3 regions of the Bacillus luti genome follow, and region 2 is predicted to be linked to each of the others. Evidence: riboswitches for the same ligand, from Rfam matches in the RefSeq annotation. Region 2 holds a riboswitch; each other region holds the start of a gene.
The links. Region 2 has a riboswitch for S-adenosylmethionine ahead of EUC40_RS05790 (bifunctional homocysteine S-methyltransferase/methylenetetrahydrofolate reductase). Riboswitches for the same ligand answer to the same signal wherever they lie in the genome.
Positions count from the first base shown of each region.

Region 1: linked by a shared signal. The riboswitch ahead of EUC40_RS22500 (MetQ/NlpA family ABC transporter substrate-binding protein) and the one ahead of EUC40_RS05790 (bifunctional homocysteine S-methyltransferase/methylenetetrahydrofolate reductase) in region 2 are both predicted to bind S-adenosylmethionine.
Region 3: linked by a shared signal. The riboswitch ahead of EUC40_RS11090 (M20 family metallopeptidase) and the one ahead of EUC40_RS05790 (bifunctional homocysteine S-methyltransferase/methylenetetrahydrofolate reductase) in region 2 are both predicted to bind S-adenosylmethionine.

Region 1 covers NZ_CP040336.1:4,425,217-4,432,088, reverse strand. Annotated here, with positions in the region: gene EUC40_RS22515 (YHYH domain-containing protein) at 1-969, shown strand, start outside; gene EUC40_RS22510 (peptide MFS transporter) at 1,001-2,386, opposite strand; gene brnQ1 (branched-chain amino acid transport system II carrier protein BrnQ1) at 2,639-3,940, shown strand; SAM riboswitch class I at 4,220-4,306, shown strand; gene EUC40_RS22500 (MetQ/NlpA family ABC transporter substrate-binding protein) at 4,365-5,183, shown strand; gene EUC40_RS22495 (acyl-CoA dehydrogenase family protein) at 5,198-6,358, shown strand; gene EUC40_RS22490 (methionine ABC transporter ATP-binding protein) at 6,364-6,872, shown strand, end outside.
Region 2 covers NZ_CP040336.1:1,119,416-1,126,287, reverse strand. Annotated here, with positions in the region: gene metH (methionine synthase) at 1-369, opposite strand, end outside; gene EUC40_RS05790 (bifunctional homocysteine S-methyltransferase/methylenetetrahydrofolate reductase) at 369-2,201, opposite strand; SAM riboswitch class I at 2,272-2,381, opposite strand; SAM riboswitch class I at 2,584-2,693, shown strand; gene metI (cystathionine gamma-synthase/O-acetylhomoserine thiolyase) at 2,936-4,048, shown strand; gene metC (cystathionine beta-lyase) at 4,045-5,208, shown strand; gene EUC40_RS05775 (ArsR/SmtB family transcription factor) at 5,581-5,871, shown strand; gene EUC40_RS05770 (class I SAM-dependent methyltransferase) at 6,022-6,872, opposite strand, start outside.
Region 3 covers NZ_CP040336.1:2,161,384-2,168,255, forward strand. Annotated here, with positions in the region: gene EUC40_RS11075 (DUF1904 family protein) at 53-385, shown strand; gene EUC40_RS11080 (VOC family protein) at 537-929, opposite strand; gene EUC40_RS11085 (AAA domain-containing protein) at 1,041-3,350, shown strand; SAM riboswitch class I at 3,426-3,527, shown strand; gene EUC40_RS11090 (M20 family metallopeptidase) at 3,616-4,821, shown strand; gene EUC40_RS11095 (Lrp/AsnC family transcriptional regulator) at 4,981-5,421, opposite strand; gene EUC40_RS11100 (SDR family oxidoreductase) at 5,590-6,354, shown strand; gene EUC40_RS11105 (TetR/AcrR family transcriptional regulator) at 6,634-6,872, shown strand, end outside.

The sequences.
Region 1 (6,872 bases), 1.9 Mb from region 2:
TATCATTATCATAATAAACCAGCTTCTGGTAGTGGTGCAACGAGCCCAGCACCTAGTCAAAATAATAACGGCGCTGTAGAAGCTGAAAGACAAGCAGAAGCACAGCGCAATGCTGAGGTTGAAAAGCAACGTGCTGCAGAAGCACAGCGTAAAGCAGAGGAAGAGAGGCAGCGTACTGCAGAAGCACAGCGTAAAGCTGAAGAAGAGAGACAACGTGTAGCTGAGGAACAAAGAAAAGCAGAAGAGGCGCGTAAGCAAGAAGAAGCTAAGCGCCAAGCTGATATGGAAAAAGGTCAACTTGAAGGCCAAAAAAATGGAGAAACTGATTTTAAAGCTGGTAAAAATGCTGCAGAAGCACATGTAGCTGGAAAATCGGATACATATAAACAAGCATTTACAACTGCTTATGCTGCGGCATGGTCGTTAGAAGAACAGAAAAAAACGCATTTTGAAAAAGGGAAAGAGCAGGGGTTAGCACAAGAGGTAATGGACGATAGTCAAGTTGCCCCAGAGTTTAAACCAAACTTTGAAGAGGGATTCAAAGTAGGAAATAAAGAAAGAACGGAAAAAATTGAAAAAGAGCAAGCGGAACTAGGGGAAAAGGCTGGTAAAGAGTTAGCAGAAAAGAATCCTGGGAATAGTGATAAAGATGCATACGTGAAAGCATATGAAACCGCGTATGAAAAAGGCTATAAGTCTACAAAAAAGGCAGTAGAAAAAGCTGGCTATAAGTATGCATTTGAAAACTATGATTTGAAAGTTCCTGCTAAGTATGAAAAGAATGAATCATTAAAGAAATGGTTTGTTGAAGGATTTAAATCAAATAAAAAGGCAACGGAAATTCGAGAAGAAGGATATAAAAAGGGAGATAGCTGGCTTTCATTCTTCTATAAAAATTTCGTGCCAAGTGAATATAAAGAACATAAAGAGCTGTATGAGCAAGCTATAGAAAAGGGTAAGAAAGAATAAAAAAAGATGAGGAGAAATTCCTCATCTTTTTTTATTCCATCCATTTCACTAATTTCTTAGAAATTAATAATAAAACACAACCTAAGACAATCGCGGCAGCTCCAATTACTATAAATACTTCAGAATATCCAAGTGAAGTTGTAAAGCTCGCAAGTTGTCCGCCTAAAATGTTGGCGATTCCTGAGCTTGCTAGCCATACACCCATTAATAAAGAAGCAAGTTTTACTGGAGCGAGTGCACTAACCATTGATAGCCCAACAGGTGATAAGAATAGCTCACCTAACGTATGGAAAAGATACGTAAAGACGATAAATAGTAGGTTTGCTTTTTCTGTAATGTTATGTTCATCACTACCTGTTTTTAATGTAGCCATAACGAGAATGATATAGCCGATACCGAGTAGGATCATACCAAGTCCCATTTTTGTTGGGATTTTTAAGTCCCCTTTTTTTCTAGTTGCAAGTTTTGCCCATAATGCTGAAATGACTGGAGCAAGTAAAATAATAAATAATGGATTGACCGATTGGAACCAAGATGTTGGAACTTCCCATCCGAACACAGAGCGGTCTACAAATTTGTTTGTATATAATGTTAATGAACTACCGGCTTGTTCAAAGCCAGCCCAGAAGAAGACAACAAAGCATGTTAAAATGACGATAACTGCGGTACGTTGTTTTTCTTTTTTTGTTAACGGTGTATCTCCTACTGATGGTTGTCCAGCAGCTGTTTGCAAATCGCGAGTTGGTTTTTTACCAATATCACCAAGGAAGCGATTTGATAGTGTTGTAAATAAAATTTGTCCAATGATCATTCCGATTGAAGCGGCTAAGAAACCGTAACGGAATCCGTAATGTACCACTCCATCAACTGTTGTTTTGAATAAATTTTCTGATAAAAATCCGCAAACGAGTGGAGCTAAAAATGACCCGACGTTAATACCCATATAGAAAATGGTAAACGCACTATCACGTTTTGAATCGTTCTCTTCATATAATTCCCCAACCAGTGTAGAGATGTTCGGTTTGAAGAATCCATTACCAATAATAATAAGCGCTAATCCGAGGTATAAGCCTAATTGGTTTTGCAAGGCAAATAGTGTAAGGTTACCGATTGCCATTGTTATACCACCAATTGTGATCGCTTTTCGTTTACCTAGAAAACGGTCTGTTAAGTATCCACCAATCATTGGTGTGAAATAGCAGGCTCCAGTATAAAATCCGTAAATAGAGAGTGCCCATGCGGGACTAAACCCAAGACCACCGCTTACTAAAGCTGTCGTTAAATATAATGTTAATAATCCTCGTAATCCATAGTAACTAAATCTTTCCCACATTTCTGTAAAGAAGAGTAAGTATAAACCTGGAGGATGTTTCTTTTTTCTTTGTTGTTCTCTTTCTAGTTGTATCGCTGATTCCATGTTATTTTCCTCCTGACACAAACAAAAACAAAGTTAATAATTTTGTACATTTAATATTTTACCTTATTAACTATTATAAGTCAATAAAGGTTGATTTTTCAGAAGAAATTGGAAAAGAGGGATAGCTATAGAAGGAGCGTTTCTTTTGTGATAGACTATGGACTATGTTTTCTTTGTAAGGAAGCGGATTATTGCACTTTTTTATATGTGAAATTGATTTCATGGAAGATGAAATTAAAGAAGGGGAAAGAAATGAAATTGTTACAGAAAAAAGAAATTTTACTTATTAGTCTTATGTTATTCTCAATGTTCTTTGGAGCAGGGAATCTTATATTCCCGCCTTTTCTTGGTTATGAAGCAGGAGAACATGTGTGGATTTCATTAGTAGGGTTTATTATATCAGCAACAGGTCTTCCTATATTGGGAGTTATTGCTATTGCGAAAGCGGGAAGTTTTCAAACGTTAGCGGGTAGGGTTCATTCTTCATTTGCCATTATTTTTCCGTGTATCGTGTATGTATTTATTGGACCAGGTCTTGGTATCCCACGTGCAGGAAGTTTAGCTTTTGAAATGGGGCCAGGTCAGTTCTTCCCAGAAGCGGGAAGCGTAGTTTTATTATGCTACACGGTTATTTTCTTTAGTATTGTGTACTGGTTAAGTTTATCACCGTCTAAATTAATGGGGTTGTTCGGAAAGGTTTTAACACCGTTATTATTAGGTATGATTGCTCTTATCTTTATAAAAAGCATGTTTACATCAGTAGGTAGTGTGAAAGAACCTGCTGGAAACTATGGACAAGCTCCTATGTTCCAAGGGTTTTTAGACGGATATTTAACGATGGATGCGCTAGCGGCTTTAATCTTTGGTATTGTGATTGCCAATGCGCTGCGTGCAAAAGGTATTGAAGATGATAAAGGTTTAGCGAAATATATGAGTATTGCTGGTATTGGAGCAGGTCTTTTATTATCTATTATTTATGTCATCCTTGGGTATGTTGGTTCAATTAGTGGTTCATTAGGTACGTTTGATAATGGCGCGAAAGTGTTATCACAAGTTATGACGGTATTATTTGGACAAGGCGGAGTCGTTTTATTAGGTCTTATTTTTACTATCGCATGTTTATGTGTTTCAATCGGACTCGTTACATCTTGTAGTCAATTTTTCGCAAGTGCATTCCCGAAAGTATCTTATAAAATTTGGGCGTTTATACTAAGTTTTGTTAGTATGCTCTTAGCGAATTTAGGATTAACGCAAATTTTAAAAGTATCAGTACCGATCCTTGGATTTATTTATCCAGTTGCATTAACGCTTATTATTTTAGGGTTATTCCATCAGTATATTGGAAAGTATGTATACGTATATACAGTAACCGTTGGGGCTGTAGCGGTATTTAGTGCAATTGATATTTTTAATAAAAATGTAATGATGAATGAGTGGACGTCAGTATTGAAATACATTCCTTTTTATACAGAAGGTGTTGGGTGGATTGTTCCAGCTATTATAGGTGCTTGTATTGGTGTTATCGTGAGTAGTGTTTTAAATAAGAAGAAATAAGTAAAAGGTGTTTTCCTATTTCGGAAAACACCTTTCTTTTTTTGGGAAAAATAGTATTGAAAATGAATAGACTAATGTTACTGCTATTAAAGTAAAACAATTGGTAAAAGTGTATGTGCGTGTAATAACTTACTAGGTTGGAATGATACAGAAGTCTTTTTCCTGTAGGATTAATATATTTTATTGGGATGCGTTGCTCTACATCATGTGGAAAAAAACGTAAAAAAACATTGTATTTTTATCGGAATAGTGACACAATAGAAAGAACAATTCAATATAATCTTATCGAGAGAAGTGGAGGGAACGGCCCAATGAAACTTCAGCAACCTGAAAAATGACAAGGTGCTAATTCCGAGTAGATAAGAGGGGAAAACGACAACCTTCTTATATGTAAGGTTGTTTTTTTATTAGGAGGGGAAAAGAGATGAAGCGTTTATTTTTAGCACTTGTAAGTATTGTATGTAGTTTGTTTATTATTACTGGTTGCACACAAACATCAACGGGGAATCAAAAAGAAATTAGTTTAGGATTTACACCTGGTCCGTATAGTGATCAAGTGAAAAAAGCAGTACAGCCGTACTTAGAGAAAAAGGGGTATAAAGTTAAAATTGTTGAGTTTAATTCACCAAACGAAACAAATCCAGCGTTAACAAATAAAGATATTGATGCAAACATATTTCAAAGTACTGCCTTTATGGAATCATACGCAAAAGAAAATAATGCGAAAATTAAAGGGGTAATACAAGTCCCATCAGCACCTCAAGGTGTATATTCTGAAAAACATAAATCACTAGATGATTTGGAAGATGGTATGAAAATAGGAGTACCAAATGATCCTGTTAACTTAGAGCGTGCATTACGAATTTTAGAAGGAATTGGTTGGGTGAAGTTAAAGGACAATGTAAATATTTTAACGATTTCTGAAAAAGACGTGACGTATAAAAAGAAAAATTTCAAACTGGTTCCACTTGAATCGCCGCAAATTCCACGAGCTATGAAGGATTTAGATTACGGTATTATTAACGGAAATCTTGTTATTTCATCAGGACATAAATTAAAAGAGGCACTTGAATTAGAAAAAACACCATCACAACACCGAATCATCGTTACCGTTCGTGATGAGGACAAAGAGAAAGCATTTGTTAAAGATTTAATTGAGGCATATCATTCACCAGAATTTAAAAAAATGATTGAATCTGAAGAACAGTTTAACGGTTTTATTTTACCTGATTATTTAAAGTAAAAGGAGGCTTCAATATGGCAATCTCGTATGTAGAAACAGAAAAACAACTGCTTGTGTTAGAGAAGTTAAAGGAGTTAATTCCACAGTTTGCAGGAAGAGAGCATCAGCTAAGTGAGCTTGGTTCTTTTCCTTTTGAAAATATGAAAGATTTACAGGATATTGGCTATACAAAACTAACGCTCCCAAAAGATGTTGGAGGAGAGTCTATTTCTTTATATGATTTTGTTTTATTTCAAGAAAAGATTGCCGAAGGAGATGGTGCGACAGCTTTATCAATTGGGTGGCATCTTGGAATTATTAAGGAACTTGCTGAAAATCGGTCGTGGAAACCTGACATGTTTTCCTGGCTTTGTGAAGAAGTAAAAAAGGGTGCTCTTTTTAACCGAGCTGCAACAGAGCGAAATACAGGGAGTCCTACGCGTGGTGGAAAACCAGAAACGTTAGCTGTTCAAAAAGGTGATAAGTGGATAATAAACGGGAGAAAAACTTTTACAACGATGGCTCCTGTACTTGATTATTTCATCATATCAGCCAGCATAGAAGGGCGCGAAGAAATTGGAGAATTTGTAATCCCAAGACATGAAAAAGGCGTTTTTATTGAAGAAACATGGGATAGCGTTGCGATGCGTGGAACCGCTAGTCATGATCTTGTATTAAAAAATGTAGAGATTGCTGATAAGTGTTTAACTGATATAAAGGATTCAAAGACGAAACCAAAAGGAATTGGATGGTTACTTCATATACCAGCATGCTATTTAGGAATTGCACAGGCCGCAAGAAATTATGCAATTGATTTTGCAAAATCATATCAACCGAATAGTTTAACTCATCCGATTAGTTTGCTTCCTAATGTTAGAAGGTTAGTAGGAGAGTTAGAGCTAGAACTCTTGCAAGCTCGTACGTTTGTATATCAAATCGCAAAAAAATATGATGATGTAGAAGATAAACAATCATTACAAGCGGAACTGGCAGCAGCAAAATATATTGCGACAAATACAGCGATATCAGTTGTTGATAAATCAATGCGAATTGTAGGGGCTAAAAGCTTATCTGAAACAAATCCATTACACCGCTATTATTTGAATGTTCGAGCTGGTTTGCACAATCCTCCTATGGATGATGTTACGCTTTCGTTACTGGCGGAAGATGCTTTTAAATCGAGTGAAAAGGAGTGAGTGAAATGATAACGTTACGTGATGTAAATAAGACCTTTCAAACGAAAGAAGGTTTATTTCACGGGGTGAAATCAGTCTCTTTGCAAATTGAAGAATATGATATATACGGGATTGCCGGATTAAGTGGTGCCGGAAAGTCTACATTGTTACGTACAATGAATTTATTAGAAAAGCCAGATTCAGGTGCAATCATTGTGAACGGAAATGATTTAACAAATTTATCTAAGAAAGATTTGCGAACGGCAAGACAATCGATTGGTATGATATTTCAGCATTTTCATCTTCTTCATAATAAAAATGTATTAGATAATGTCGCTTTACCATTAGAGCTAAAATCAGTTTCGAAAGAAGAAAGAGAAAATCGTGTAAGGGAATGTTTAGAGATTGTTGGTTTAAGTGATAAAGCACATCATTTCCCTTCACAACTAAGTGGCGGACAAAAACAAAGGGTAGCAATTGCTCGAGCATTAGCAAATAATCCTAAAGTACTACTTTGTGACGAACCGACATCGGC
Region 2 (6,872 bases):
CGCTTTCGTTGTCGGTCCCATCGCACCTGCAACATATACTTCCTTCCCGCTTTCTATAACAACTTGCTTCGCCAAGATTGCTGCTTTTTCATTTAACTCTTCATCTAAATGAGATAACTCATAATCACTTAATACAATGTTCGTCGCACCAAATGTATTTGTTTCAATGATGTCAGCTCCAGCTTCAATATAGGCTTTATGAATCTTTAAAATAACATCTGGTCTTGTTTCTACTAAATATTCATTACAACCTTCGTACTCTTCTCCCCCGAAATCTTCCGCAGTTAAGTCCTCTTGTTGGATCATTGTCCCCATTGCACCATCTAATATTAAGATGTTATTTTGTAATTTTTCTTCTATACATTTCATCAATTAATACCTTCTTTCACTTCTTGCTTTTCTCTCACATATTTAACAAGATGTTCTGTAATTTCATATTTTAGAAATGGTGTAATAAGATAGATGCCGTTAAAATATTTCATCGCCGCATCGATTAGTTCTTGTGAAATACGGATTCCTTCCTCAATTGCTTCCTCTTTCGTTTCATGTCCATCCATTCTTTGTCTTATCTCTTCTGGGAGAGTAATACCAGGCACTTCAAAATGCAGAAAATCTGCATTCCGCTTACTTACTAACGGCATAATTCCAATAAAAATAGGCTGTTCCAAATGCTTTGTCGCTTCATATACTTCTTTAATTAAAGCAACATCATAAATCGGCTGCGTTAAAAAGTATTCTGCTCCAGCATCTATTTTTCGTTCCATTCGTTTTACTGCCGCTTTTAAATGCCTTACATGCGGATTAAACGCACCTCCGACCGAGAACCTTGTCGCTGGACCAATTGATTTCCCTAAAATAGAACGTCCATCGTTCATTTCTTTAATCATTTTAATGAGCTCAATAGAGGACAAATCATATACAGAAGTGGCACCTGGAAAATCACCAACACGTGCTGGATCACCAGTTAAAGCTAGCACTTCTTCCATACCTAACGCCGATAAACCTAGTAAGTGAGATTGTAGTCCAATGACGTTGTGGTCTCTACACGTTAAATGCGTCAATACTGGAATATCATGCTTCGTTAATAATGCACCCATCGCCATATTCGAAACGCGAGGCGACGCTAACGAATTATCTGCTAGAGTAATAGCGTCCGCTCCAGCTCTTTTCAGCGCTCTTGCCCCTTCAAAAAACCGCTGTGTGTCTAGCGTTTTCGGTGGATCTAATTCCACTACAACTGTCGTTTGTTTCTTTGCCTTCTCTGCTAGAGTAACGTGGGCTTTCGAACGTTTCTCGTGTGTATGAACTACTTTCGGTCTTTGAATCGTGTCCTTTTCTATTACAGGTGTAACATTTAGAGTAGCACGCTTCATACTTTCAATATGTTCTGGAGTCGTACCACAACAACCACCCAATAACCGAACACCTTGCTCAATAAATTTCGGTGCCATTGCTTCAAAATAAGCTGGACTTCCCTCATATACGTAACGCCCCTCCACATAATTTGGAAGACCTGCATTCGGATATGCTGACAAGTAACCATTTTGAGGGATCGATATCATTTTCAAGGCTTCTGTCATATGAAGTGGTCCTAGTTGGCAATTCAATCCAACAACATTTGCACCATAATCTAAAATCTGTTTTAATATTTCATTTACATCATTTCCATTTTGAGTCGTACCTGCCTCATGTAACGCTAATTGAGCTACAATGGGAATATTCGTTTGTTTTCGTAACACCTTAACAGCATGAAGTAATTCAAACTCATCATAGAAAGTCTCTAATAGCAGTCCATCAACCTGTTCCTCTAGTAAAGCACCTGCCTGCTCAAGTAGCATAAACTCCCTTTCCATATCGGTCGTTGTAACAGCTCCGATATGTTTCATACCACCAATTGTTCCTAAAATTGCATTTCTTTCTGTTACAGATGCTTTCGCCAGTTTTACTGCCGCTCTATTAATTTCAGTAACTTGATTTTCTAAACCATACATACGTAATTTCGCTTCATTTGCACCGTACGTATTTGTTTGAATTACATCTGCCCCAGCAGCTACATATTGCTTATGAATCGATATAATTAAATCTGGATCTGATATATTCAATTCTTCAAAACTACTTTGCAAACCATGTGAATGCAATAACGTTCCAACTGCACCATCACCTATTACAGTTCCTTTTGATAATAAATCTAGTAATTTCACGAATCTCCCTCATTTCTATCAATATAAAAACCCCCTCTTCACTTTGAAGAGGGGGACATAATCGATCCTCCTCTTATTATGCAAAACATTCGTTTTGCAGGTATTAGCACCGTTTCAAACATATTGTTTGAAGGTTGCCGGGTTTCACAGGGCCTTTCCCTCCACCGCTCTCAATAAGAGTTTGTCTATATATTTTATTTATGTAGCTAAAAGGAAATGCGTTCCCCTTTTAACAATGTTTGTTAATTTTTTAATAAATTTAGCATGCACAAATGCAAAAGTCAATGACACTTGCGGAAAAATAAAAATTATTTAAAATAAAGTTGCAATTCAATTATCTTTTGTTGTAAAGTTAAAACCATAATAAAATTTCATACGAACTTTCTTATCTAGAGAGGTAGAGGGACTGGCCCTATGACGCCTCAGCAACCATTAACATTTGTTAATAAGGTGCTAATTCCAGCAAATTGTGAACGATTTGACAGATGAGAAGAAGACTCTATTCAAACCGAAAGCCTTCTTCTTAGAAGGCTTTTTTTATTTTACCCCGCTATTTGAGGGCAGTAAGATTCCCACCTCAAAATTCAGCTGGAACAAAGAAGTTAGCTTGGAATCGAACTGCCCGTAAAAGCCCGATCGGTGAGGGCTGATAATCAGTGGGGATGAATCCCTCACTGATTAAAGTTTCACTTTATATTCACTTAATTGTTAATTTAAAAAGGAGGAATTTTTACATGTCAACTATCGAAACAAAACTAGCACAAATCGGAAATCGTAGCGAAACTACAACAGGAACCGTTAATCCACCTGTTTATTTCTCAACCGCTTATCGTCACGAGGGGATTGGTCAATCTACTGGTTTTGACTACTCACGAACTGGTAACCCAACTCGTGGTCTTTTAGAACAGGCAATCGCGGACTTAGAATATGGCGAACAAGGTTATGCCTGTAGTTCAGGGATGGCTGCTGTTCTCCTCGTCCTTTCTTTATTCCGCTCTGGAGACGAACTTATTGTATCCGAAGATTTATACGGGGGCACTTATCGATTATTCTCTGAGCACGAAAAAAAGTGGAATGTTCGATGTAGATACGTAAATACACAATCTATTAAACAAATCGAAAAAGCTATCACCACTGAAACGAAGGCTATTTTCATAGAAACTCCAACTAATCCATTAATGCAAGTTACTGATATTGCCGCTGTCGCAACTGTAGCGAAAAGGCATGGACTACTCCTTATTGTAGACAACACCTTCTACACGCCGTATATACAGCAACCATTAACGGAAGGTGCCGACATCGTACTTCATAGTGCAACGAAATATTTAGGTGGGCATAACGATGTACTAAGCGGACTTGTCGTTGCAAAAGGAAAGGAACTTTGTGAGGAAATCGCTCATTATCATAATGCCTCTGGTGCTGTCTTAAGCCCATTTGACTCATGGCTATTAATTCGCGGTATGAAAACGTTAGCGCTTCGCATGAGACAACATGAAGAAAATGCGAAAGCTGTTGTTGCTTATTTAAACAATGAAGATGGTGTGACAGATGTATTTTATCCAGGAAGAGGCGGTATGATTTCATTTCGTCTTAAAGATGAAGCCTGGGTTAATCCATTCTTACAATCTTTATCCTTAATTACATTTGCTGAAAGTCTTGGTGGTGTGGAAAGTTTAATGACATATCCAGCAACACAAACACATGCTGATATTCCTGAAGAAATCAGAACAGCAAACGGTGTGTGCAATCGTCTTCTTCGATTCTCCGTCGGTATTGAAAATAGTAACGATTTAATTCAAGACTTAAAGCAAGCCATTAAACTTGTAAAAGAAGGTGTAAGAATATGAGTTATTCTATAGATACACTCTTACTGCACAACCAATATAAACATGACCCGCAAACAGGAGCTGTTAACGTTCCCATCTATAATACATCAACATTCCACCAATTTGATGTAGATACATTTGGAAAATATGACTATAGCCGATCCGGGAATCCAACTCGTGAAGCTCTTGAAGATATTATCGCTTTACTAGAAAGCGGAACAAAGGGATTCGCCTTTGCATCCGGCATTGCGGCAATTTCTACTGCATTTCTCCTCCTTTCACAAGGCGATCATGTACTTATTTCAGAAGACGTATATGGAGGCACTTACCGAATTATAACTGAAGTGCTCTCTCGATACGGTGTTTCACATACCTTTGTTGATATGACCAATCTAGAAGAAATAAAGCAGAATATTAAACCGAATACGAAGCTCTTTTATGTAGAAACACCTTCCAACCCACTTTTAAAAGTGACAGATATTCGCGAGGTTTCTAAACTCGCAAAATCTATTGGCGCTCTTACTTTTGTTGATAATACATTTTTAACACCATTATTTCAGAAGCCACTTGACCTTGGCGCTGATGTCGTTCTTCATAGTGCCACAAAGTTTATTGCTGGTCATAGTGATGTTACTGCCGGATTAGCGGTTGTAAAAGATGCCGAACTCGCTCAAAAACTTGGTTTTTTACAAAATGCATTCGGTGCTATTTTAGGACCACAAGATTGTTCTCTCGTGCTTCGCGGTCTAAAAACATTGCATGTACGTCTCGAACATTCCGCTGCAAATGCCAATAAAATTGCACATTATTTACAAGAGCACGCTAAAGTTAAAAATGTCTATTATCCAGGATTACAAACACATCTTGGTTTTGATATTCAGCAATCACAAGCAACGTCAGCTGGAGCGGTCTTATCATTTACTTTGCAGTCAGAAGATGCACTCCGCCAATTTTTATCAAAAGTAAAATTACCGGTCTTTGCGGTTAGTTTAGGAGCTGTCGAATCGATCCTTTCCTATCCAGCTAAAATGTCACATGCAGCACTGTCGCAAGAAGCTCGTGATGAAAGAGGTATTTCCAATTCATTACTTCGGTTATCCGTCGGCCTGGAAAATGTTAACGATTTAATATCCGATTTCGAAAATGCCCTTTCTTATGTAGAAGAACCCGTAAATGCATAAATGAAAAAAAGAAGCTGAGTACATTCAGCTTCTTTTCTTTTAACCTGTTTTATATTCTATATATATCATTATAATTCCTTTGTCATATTATTTTAAAAATTTAGTATATTCATTTGAAAGAATAAGAAAATCATGATAAAATTGTGTTACAAATATATCTATATCTTTCAATTTTTAAAACGCATCGAAATTTTCACCCAAAAATGTCATTTTACAAAACCATGCAATTTTATCTACTTTATTTACATCAGGGTCTCTTTTCTTACAATTTCTTTACTTTAGGACTTTTTTTCTGCAACAACTGTTTTCTTTTCGTTAATTTTTTGGTATGTATAGTATGGTATAACAGCTCACACGGAGGTGGAAAAGAACATGTTAGAAACCTTTCAAAAAGAATTAGAACTATATGAAAGCAATGCAGAATTATTGAAAGTACTTGCTCACCCTGTTCGTTTATGTATCGTAAAAGGATTAATCGAGCGTGGTCCAAGCAACGTTTCTACAATGTACACTGGCTTAAACATGCCACAATCTACAATTTCACAGCATTTAGCAAAGTTAAAAAGCGCTAAAATCGTTTCTAGTGAAAGAAAAGGATTAGAAATTTACTACAAAGTAGAAAACGAAACAATTATTCAACTCGTTCGCGTATTATTAGGTTAGGGACTAATAGACAGAGAAAAAGGACGTATTCTATATTTTTCATCTCATATCTTTAATATATATATATCATGAGAGAAAATATATGATGCTACATAATTAACAGTCGTATTAAAAAACAAGACACAGAAATATATACTGTGTCTTGTTTTTTTATATGGTCACATACCGATTCAACTGTAAATGTTGCATATCTTTCGTATGTATCACAACATCAAAGGCACTCCCTAATCCTCCGTTCAAAATCATAGAACGAACTGCTCGATTTTGTTTTTGAGCTTCTGAAAAAGGATCCCGGTCTTGATGACTCGTAAGCTGCTCTAATATTCCTGCTGCTAACAAAAATTCAGATTGCTTCTTATGCCATACTGCATGCATTCCTTGTAAGCTAAAGATCTCCTTCAGCTCATCCCAATGAATATGAGTAGTAAGGTCCATTTCCCCCGGATATGCTAAAGGATTACGTATTAGCTTATGCTCGTAATACCCTCGTAAACTTCCTTCGTGATGCGCAGGGTGCATCCACTCTTCTTTTGTGTATCCATAATCAACTGTAATACATATTCCCTTTTGAAACCATTTCGCAATTTCTTTTATATAACCTTCCATCGCAATCGGTACTTCAAAACGCTGCCCTTCAGCAATATGAATATTATATTTCAATAAATATTGACCGATTCTTTTTTCTAAAGGTCTACATACTTCTGTAAGTTTCCCTTCCTCTGTATACGTAATACGTACTTCATACAATATTCCATTTCTCTTCTCAATTACTTCAACAGGAAATGCATCAAATAACTCATTCGAAAAAAGAATCCCTTCGAACAAATCTCCCATTTCACTATGCGACGTATAATATGACACATTAGAAAACGAACAAAGATTTTCCTGCTGTAATTTTTTATGAAAAGGGCTCACTTCGATCATTGAATAGTTTACATCAATAAAGGTTTCCGGAGATAGTTGCTTCCATTCTTGTAAAACGTCATAGGCAAACTTACCTG
Region 3 (6,872 bases), 1.0 Mb from region 2:
AAATTGTGTTATGATGTGAGCAAATATAAAGCTATCTAACGGAGGGATTAACATGCCGCATGTTGTGTTTCGTGGAATTACTACTGAACAATTAAAAAGCATAAGCAAGCCATTAGTAGAAGAGCTCGCAGATATCTGTGAGTGTGGTACGGATAATTTTACCTTGGAACTACCAAGTTCTACGTTTGTATTCAATGGAGAAGAAATAGAAGCGTTTCCTCTTATTGAAGTGAAATGGTTTGAGCGTGGACAGGAAATTCGTGATCGATTTGCCAAGGCCATTACTACATATGTAATGGATTTTGGACTTCCAGAAGTAGAGGTTGTATTTACGGTTTTCACAGAATCAGCGTATTATATTAACGGGAAGCATTGTGCAAGTTAGAGCTATTTGAAAGATTTTTATAACATTAAGAAAAGAAATAGGAGAGAATATCCTATTTCTTTTTATTTCTATAATGAAATATGACTGCTAAATCCAAAGTAATGATAATAATTAGAAGTAATACTTCTATCCCGTAAAATAAAGTCTTACTTTATCTCTCCGTCTCAAAAAACTCAATCCACTCTCCATCAGGACCAGCGAAGAATATGTAACGTGTTCCATCTGGTAATGTTTCGATTTCTTCTCCTAGTAAAAAGGTTACGCCGTGTTTCTGTAGTCTTTCAATTTCATCTTCTAACGAATCTACTTTAAAGCAAATGTGATGCACTTTTCCTTCTGCTGGAAGGGTAGAGTTGTAGCCTTCAATTAATTCGAGTATCGTTTCTTTTGATTCTTCCACACCTAAAAAAGCGAGTTTTAAGTTTGGATCTGGATGTCCCATACGTTTAATAAGCTGTAAGCCAACTACTTTTTCATAAAATGAAATAGATGTTTCTAAATCTGCGACCATAAGTCCTACGTGTTCAATTCTTCTAACTGGCATGTGCGAACCTTCTTTCTGAAAATTATATATAAAATAATATTGAAAATTAAGAAAATAAGCAAGATATAATTGTTACAATTTTTAGGGTGTTATATGGTATAGTGAGAAAGTATGTTTGGGGAGAAGGAAGGAGATTATACGATGAATACACCTACTCAAACTCCTTCATTATCGGAAACGATGAAAGAGTGGCATTATGCATTAGCGTATGAAATTAAACATTGGAAAACGATTGGCGGTAGTAAAATTTCTATCATGAACGGTCGTTTTTTATATACAGATTATGAGAATACAGTATACGTATTTCAGCTTATTTCGGAAGTAAGCTTACCTGAAGGTTCACCAATTCGAATTGAGTTCGATGGTGAGGAAGCGACAGGGGAAGTATTATCTGTACATGGATTAGAAATAGAACTGAAATTAAATGATTATATACAAGGTGAAATACGAGAAGCGGTTTTATATAGTGAACCGTGGCAATTGCTAGAACAGCTGCAAGAGCGATTAAAAGAAGCGCGTCAAGATAAGCTAAAACGTAATCGTATAAAACGTCTTGTAGACGGAACGAGCAGTCCGAAGCATCTTGAAAAAATGAAAAATCCGAAAAATGAATTGGCGTATCGTTCGTTTTACAATCCGACAACGTACGTATGGGGACCACCTGGAACAGGGAAGTCGTACAATTTATCGCGTATTATTTCGGCTCATTATCAAAAAGGAAAATCGGTACTTGTGTTAGCTCATAGTAACGCGGCTGTTGATGTATTAATGAGCGAAGTAACGAAGCAAATTGAAAAGAAAAAGAAATGGACGCCTGGTGAAATTGTTCGTTACGGTTATAGTCAACATGAACATATACGAAATCATGAAACGTTACTTGCGTCGAAGTTAGTAGAAACGACGAACGGGTCTTGGGGTGAGGAGAGACTCTATTTAGAAGAGACACGCCAAGAGCTTCGTGAAAAGATTTTATCATATAAAGCGACATCTGCTGATAAGAAGCGTATACAAGAGATTGAAAGTGATCTTCGAAAGCAAAAAGCAAAAATTAAAGAAGTAGAAAAAGAATACATTGAAAATGCGAAAGTAATCGGCGCGACTTTATCGAAATGTGCCATTGATTCACTTATTTATGAACGTACATTTGATTTAGTTGTCGTAGATGAAGTGAGTATGGCGTTCGTTCCGCAAATCGCATTAGCTGCTTCACTTGGAAAACGTATCGTCGTTTGTGGCGACTTCTTACAGTTACCTCCAATTGCGATGGCAAACCATGAACTCGTTCGCAAATGGCTTGGCGAAGATATGTTTTACCATGCCGGGATTGTTGAGTCTGTTAATAAATCAGAAGCACATCCGAACCTTTTTATGTTGCAGGAACAAAGACGTATGCATGCGGATATATCGAAGTTTACGAATTCATTTATTTATAAAAATAGAGTATACGATCATCCGTCCGTTTCAGAACGTAAAGAACTTGCGCAATTGCAGCCGTTCGCAAATGAGGCGAGTGTTTTATTTGATACGAGTTTAATGGGAGCATTTTCATTAAAAGACGCTGCTTCTGGTTCTCGTTTTAATATTATGTCTGGTTTAGTAGCGATGCAAATGATGTTAATCGGACTGTTAGACGGTGTTCAATCGATCGGTGTCGTTACACCTTACAGAGCACAGTCTCGTTTTTTATCAACGTGTATTAGAGAAATGTTGCAGAAAACGAAGTATCGACACATACCAGTTTTAGCAGCGACCGTTCATAAGTTTCAAGGTTCTGAAAGAGATATGATGATCTTTGATACGGTGGATAGTTATCCGCAAGAACGACCTGGCGTGTTATTCTTTGACCATAAAAACCATCGCCTCGTCAATGTAGCGGTAACGAGAGCGAGAGGAAAGTTCATTCAATTATCAGATTGCCATTATATGCGTAAAAACTTATCGAGAAAACAAGCGTTATCACAATTAACAGCTCATATAGAACGTCACGGAGATGTGTATGATCGCACGACATCAAGACAATTGTGGGAGCGAAAAATTTCGAAACGATTACGCTGGTATATGGAAATGAATCTTGAAGAGCCGAAAGGGGTATTAAAAGATATTTTAGCCGCAAAACGAAAAATTATCATTTCACTTCCAAGTACAAAACAAGTGGATAAACGAGTATGGCAAGCGTTAATGCGTACAAATGCGCAAATAACAGTGTATAGTGATGGACCAGTTCCGTTGAAGAATGTAAAGTTACAAAGGCAAAATAAAGCATTCCCGTTTATCGTAATTGATGATGAAATCTTCTGGGCAGGCGCACCACTCACATCTCAAATGATATTTGAAGGTAGTACGGAGTTTCCATACGTATGTGCAAGACTGCAAGCACCAGAAACAATTGGTGTACTAAAAGGATTTTTAGATATTCGGTAAATTCGGATAGGAATTCCTTGACTTTTAATCGGAATGAACTTAGAATGAAAATAATTTAATATAATTTTATGAAAATTCTTATCACGAGAGGTGGAGGGACTGGCCCTATGATACCTCGGCAGCGGATTCTTTATGAATACTGTGCCAATTCCAGCAAGGTAACTTGAAAGATAAGAAAGAAGCTCATTTTGACTGTATATGCAGAAGCCTCTTTCTATCTTTTAGAAAGAGGCTTTTTTACGTGAAAATAAAAGGAGGAAGAACAATGGGAGCGACTGGAGTAACGTCACAAAGAAAAACAATTGAAGAGAGTATAGAAAGAAATAAGGAAAAGTACATAGAAACAAGTCATAATATTCATGCGAATCCGGAGATTGGTAATCAAGAGTTTTATGCATCAAGAACGTTAAGTTTACTGCTAGGGAGTGCAGGGTTCCAATTGCAGCACAATATAGCTGGACATGAAACAGGATTTATCGCGCGGAAAAGTTCAGGAAAACAAGGGCCAGTTATCGCGTTTTTAGCTGAGTATGACGCTTTACCAGGACTCGGTCATGCGTGTGGTCACAATTTAATTGGGACAATTAGCGTTGCGGCAGCAATCGCATTATCAGAAACGCTTGAAGAAATCGGCGGAGAAGTTGTCGTGTTTGGGACACCAGCAGAGGAAGGTGGGCCAAATGGTAGTGCGAAATCAAGTTATGTAAAAGCAGGTTTATTTAAAAACATTGATGCGGCACTTATGATTCATCCGAGTGGAAAAACAGCGACAACGAGTCCATCATTAGCGGTCGATCCACTTGATTTTCATTTTTACGGAAAAACAGCTCATGCCGCAGCTTCACCTGAAGAAGGGATTAACGCATTAGATGCGGTTATCCAGCTGTACAACAGTATTAACGCACTTCGCCAACAACTTCCGTCAGATGTAAGAATTCATGGTGTTATTACAGAGGGCGGAAAAGCACCTAACATTATTCCTGACTACGCCGCAGCTAGGTTCTTCATTCGTGCAGCAACGCGAAAAAGATGTGCAGAAGTAACAGAGAAAGTAAGAAATATCGCTGAGGGAGCAGCATTAGCAACAGGTACAAAAGTAAAAATCCATCAATTCCAAAATGAAATCGATGAACTACTCGTAACAAAAACATATAACGACGTCGTAGCAGAAGAATTAGAATTACAAGGTGAAGACGTAAATCGTAAAGAAAGAGTGGGCATTGGTTCAACAGACGCAGGAAACGTAAGCCAAGTCGTACCGACCATTCACCCGTACATTAAAATCGGCCCAGATGACTTAATTGCGCATACGAATGAATTTAGAGAAGCAGCACGTTCAGAACTAGGCGATAAAGCATTAATTACATCGGCAAAAGCATTAGCGAATACCGCTTATCGATTAATTACAGAAGAAGGGTTGTTAGAGAAGGTGAAGGAGGAGTTTAGAGAGGCGCAGAGGAATCAGGGGTAAGGGTAACTTATTCAACGGGGAATCTAATTAATAAGCAGAAATGTAAAAAAGAACATTGGAAAATCAATGTTCTTTTTTGTTTACTAATTATTGATTTTGCTGCTTTTCCTCAAAAAGGAGAAACTTTTACTGTTAGCGAGAATAATACGTATCCCTTTATCAGAACGACAATTTCTCCTCAAACTCACTCTTTAAAACAATTAAAGGAGACGATAATCCGAATTGCATTAAAGAGTCTAAAAATACAGCTAGGGAATCCATCGACTCGCTCATGACCTTCATCATATAATTAAATTCCCCGCTAATTCGATATAAATCTGTTACTTCGGGAGCGGCATTACAATATTGGATAAAATCAGAGCATTGGCTCGTTTTAAACATAATGAATGCTTGAATGTTTTTATTAATTTTGGAAGGCTCAAATTTTGTTCGGTAAGCTGCTATAACTCCTTGATCTTCAAGTTTGTTAATTCGCTCTTTTACAGCAGGTTGCGTCATGGATATAATTCGTCCTATTTCTGAAACAGAAATTCTCGCATTTTCATACAACAAGTTCATTATTTTGTGATCGATTTCATCCAGTTTTACTGTGTTTTGCATTGGGTTATCTCCCTTGATTTATTTTCTAAAGTAAATTGTAATTTATAACTATAATATCATAAGTAAAGGAACTAAATTACCTATAAATCTATATTTAAAATGATTGGTGTTTACATGAAAATATAAGTATAGGTTTTATTAAACGGAAATTTAGGAAGGATGGAAAAAATGAAGAATCTTGATGGGAAAGTAGCGTTAGTAACAGGGGCGAGTCGTGGTATTGGTCGTGCGATTGCGAGGAGATTGGCAAACGACGGTGCATTAGTTGCGATTCACTACGGCCGAAATAAGGCAGCTGCACATGAAACGGTTAGTGAGATTGAATCTAATGGAGGAAAAGCGTTCTTAATTGAAGCTGATCTCAATTCAGTTGATGGTGTCAAAAAGTTAGTAGAACAATTGAAGAATGAATTACAAATAAGAGTTGGTGCATCAGAGATTGATATTTTAGTAAACAATGCAGGGATAGGTACACAAGGAACGATTGAAAATACGACAGAAGAAGTTTTTGATGAAATTATGTCTGTAAATATTAAAGCACCATTCTTCTTAATTCAGCAAACATTACCGTTACTACGAGCAGAGGGGCGCGTTATTAACATTTCATCAGCTGAAGTAAGACTTGGTTTTACAGGGTCTATTGCATATGGTTTAAGTAAAGGTGCATTAAATACGATGACACTTCCTCTAGCGAAACATCTTGGAGAAAGAGGTATAACAGTGAATACAATTATGCCTGGATATACGAAGACAGATATTAATGCGAAATTGCTAGATAATCCAGAAATACGAAATTTTGCTACGAATTCATCTGTTTTCGGGCGAATAGGGCAAGTTGAAGATATTGCAGATGCAGTAGCGTTCCTTGCTTCTCCTGATAGTCGTTGGGTAACAGGGCAGATTTTAGATGTTTCTGGTGGGTTTTGTTTATAGGGGCACTATTCCGTACCCATCAAGCTAATCAAGTGAATTACTAGATATGAAACGATCCTTGTTTCATATCTAGTAATTTATAGAAAGGTATGCATGATAAAGAAGTCTATTAAAACGTGATTTTTTCGCTAGGCAACTTGAATAAGGGGGCTATTTTTAATTATTCATAATCTAAAATTCAAATTTTATTTTACAGTAACAATAAAACAAATTATTGACCGCGTGGTACAAAAAAGAGTATTCTATTCATGTTATCTTTAAAATGAGAGGAGGAAAAGATTGAATAAACGCGGCAGACCTCGAGAGTTTGATTATTCCTCAATTGTAGATGTTGCAATGAAAACATTTTGGTTAAGAGGATATGAAGGGTGTTCTACACAAGATTTATGCAGTGATACAGGACTTGGAAAAGGAAGTTTATACAATACTTTCGGTAGTAAACATGAACTGTATAAACAAGTATTAGAACGCTACCATGAAATTGGGATTAAGGAACAAAGGAAATTGTTACATACTCC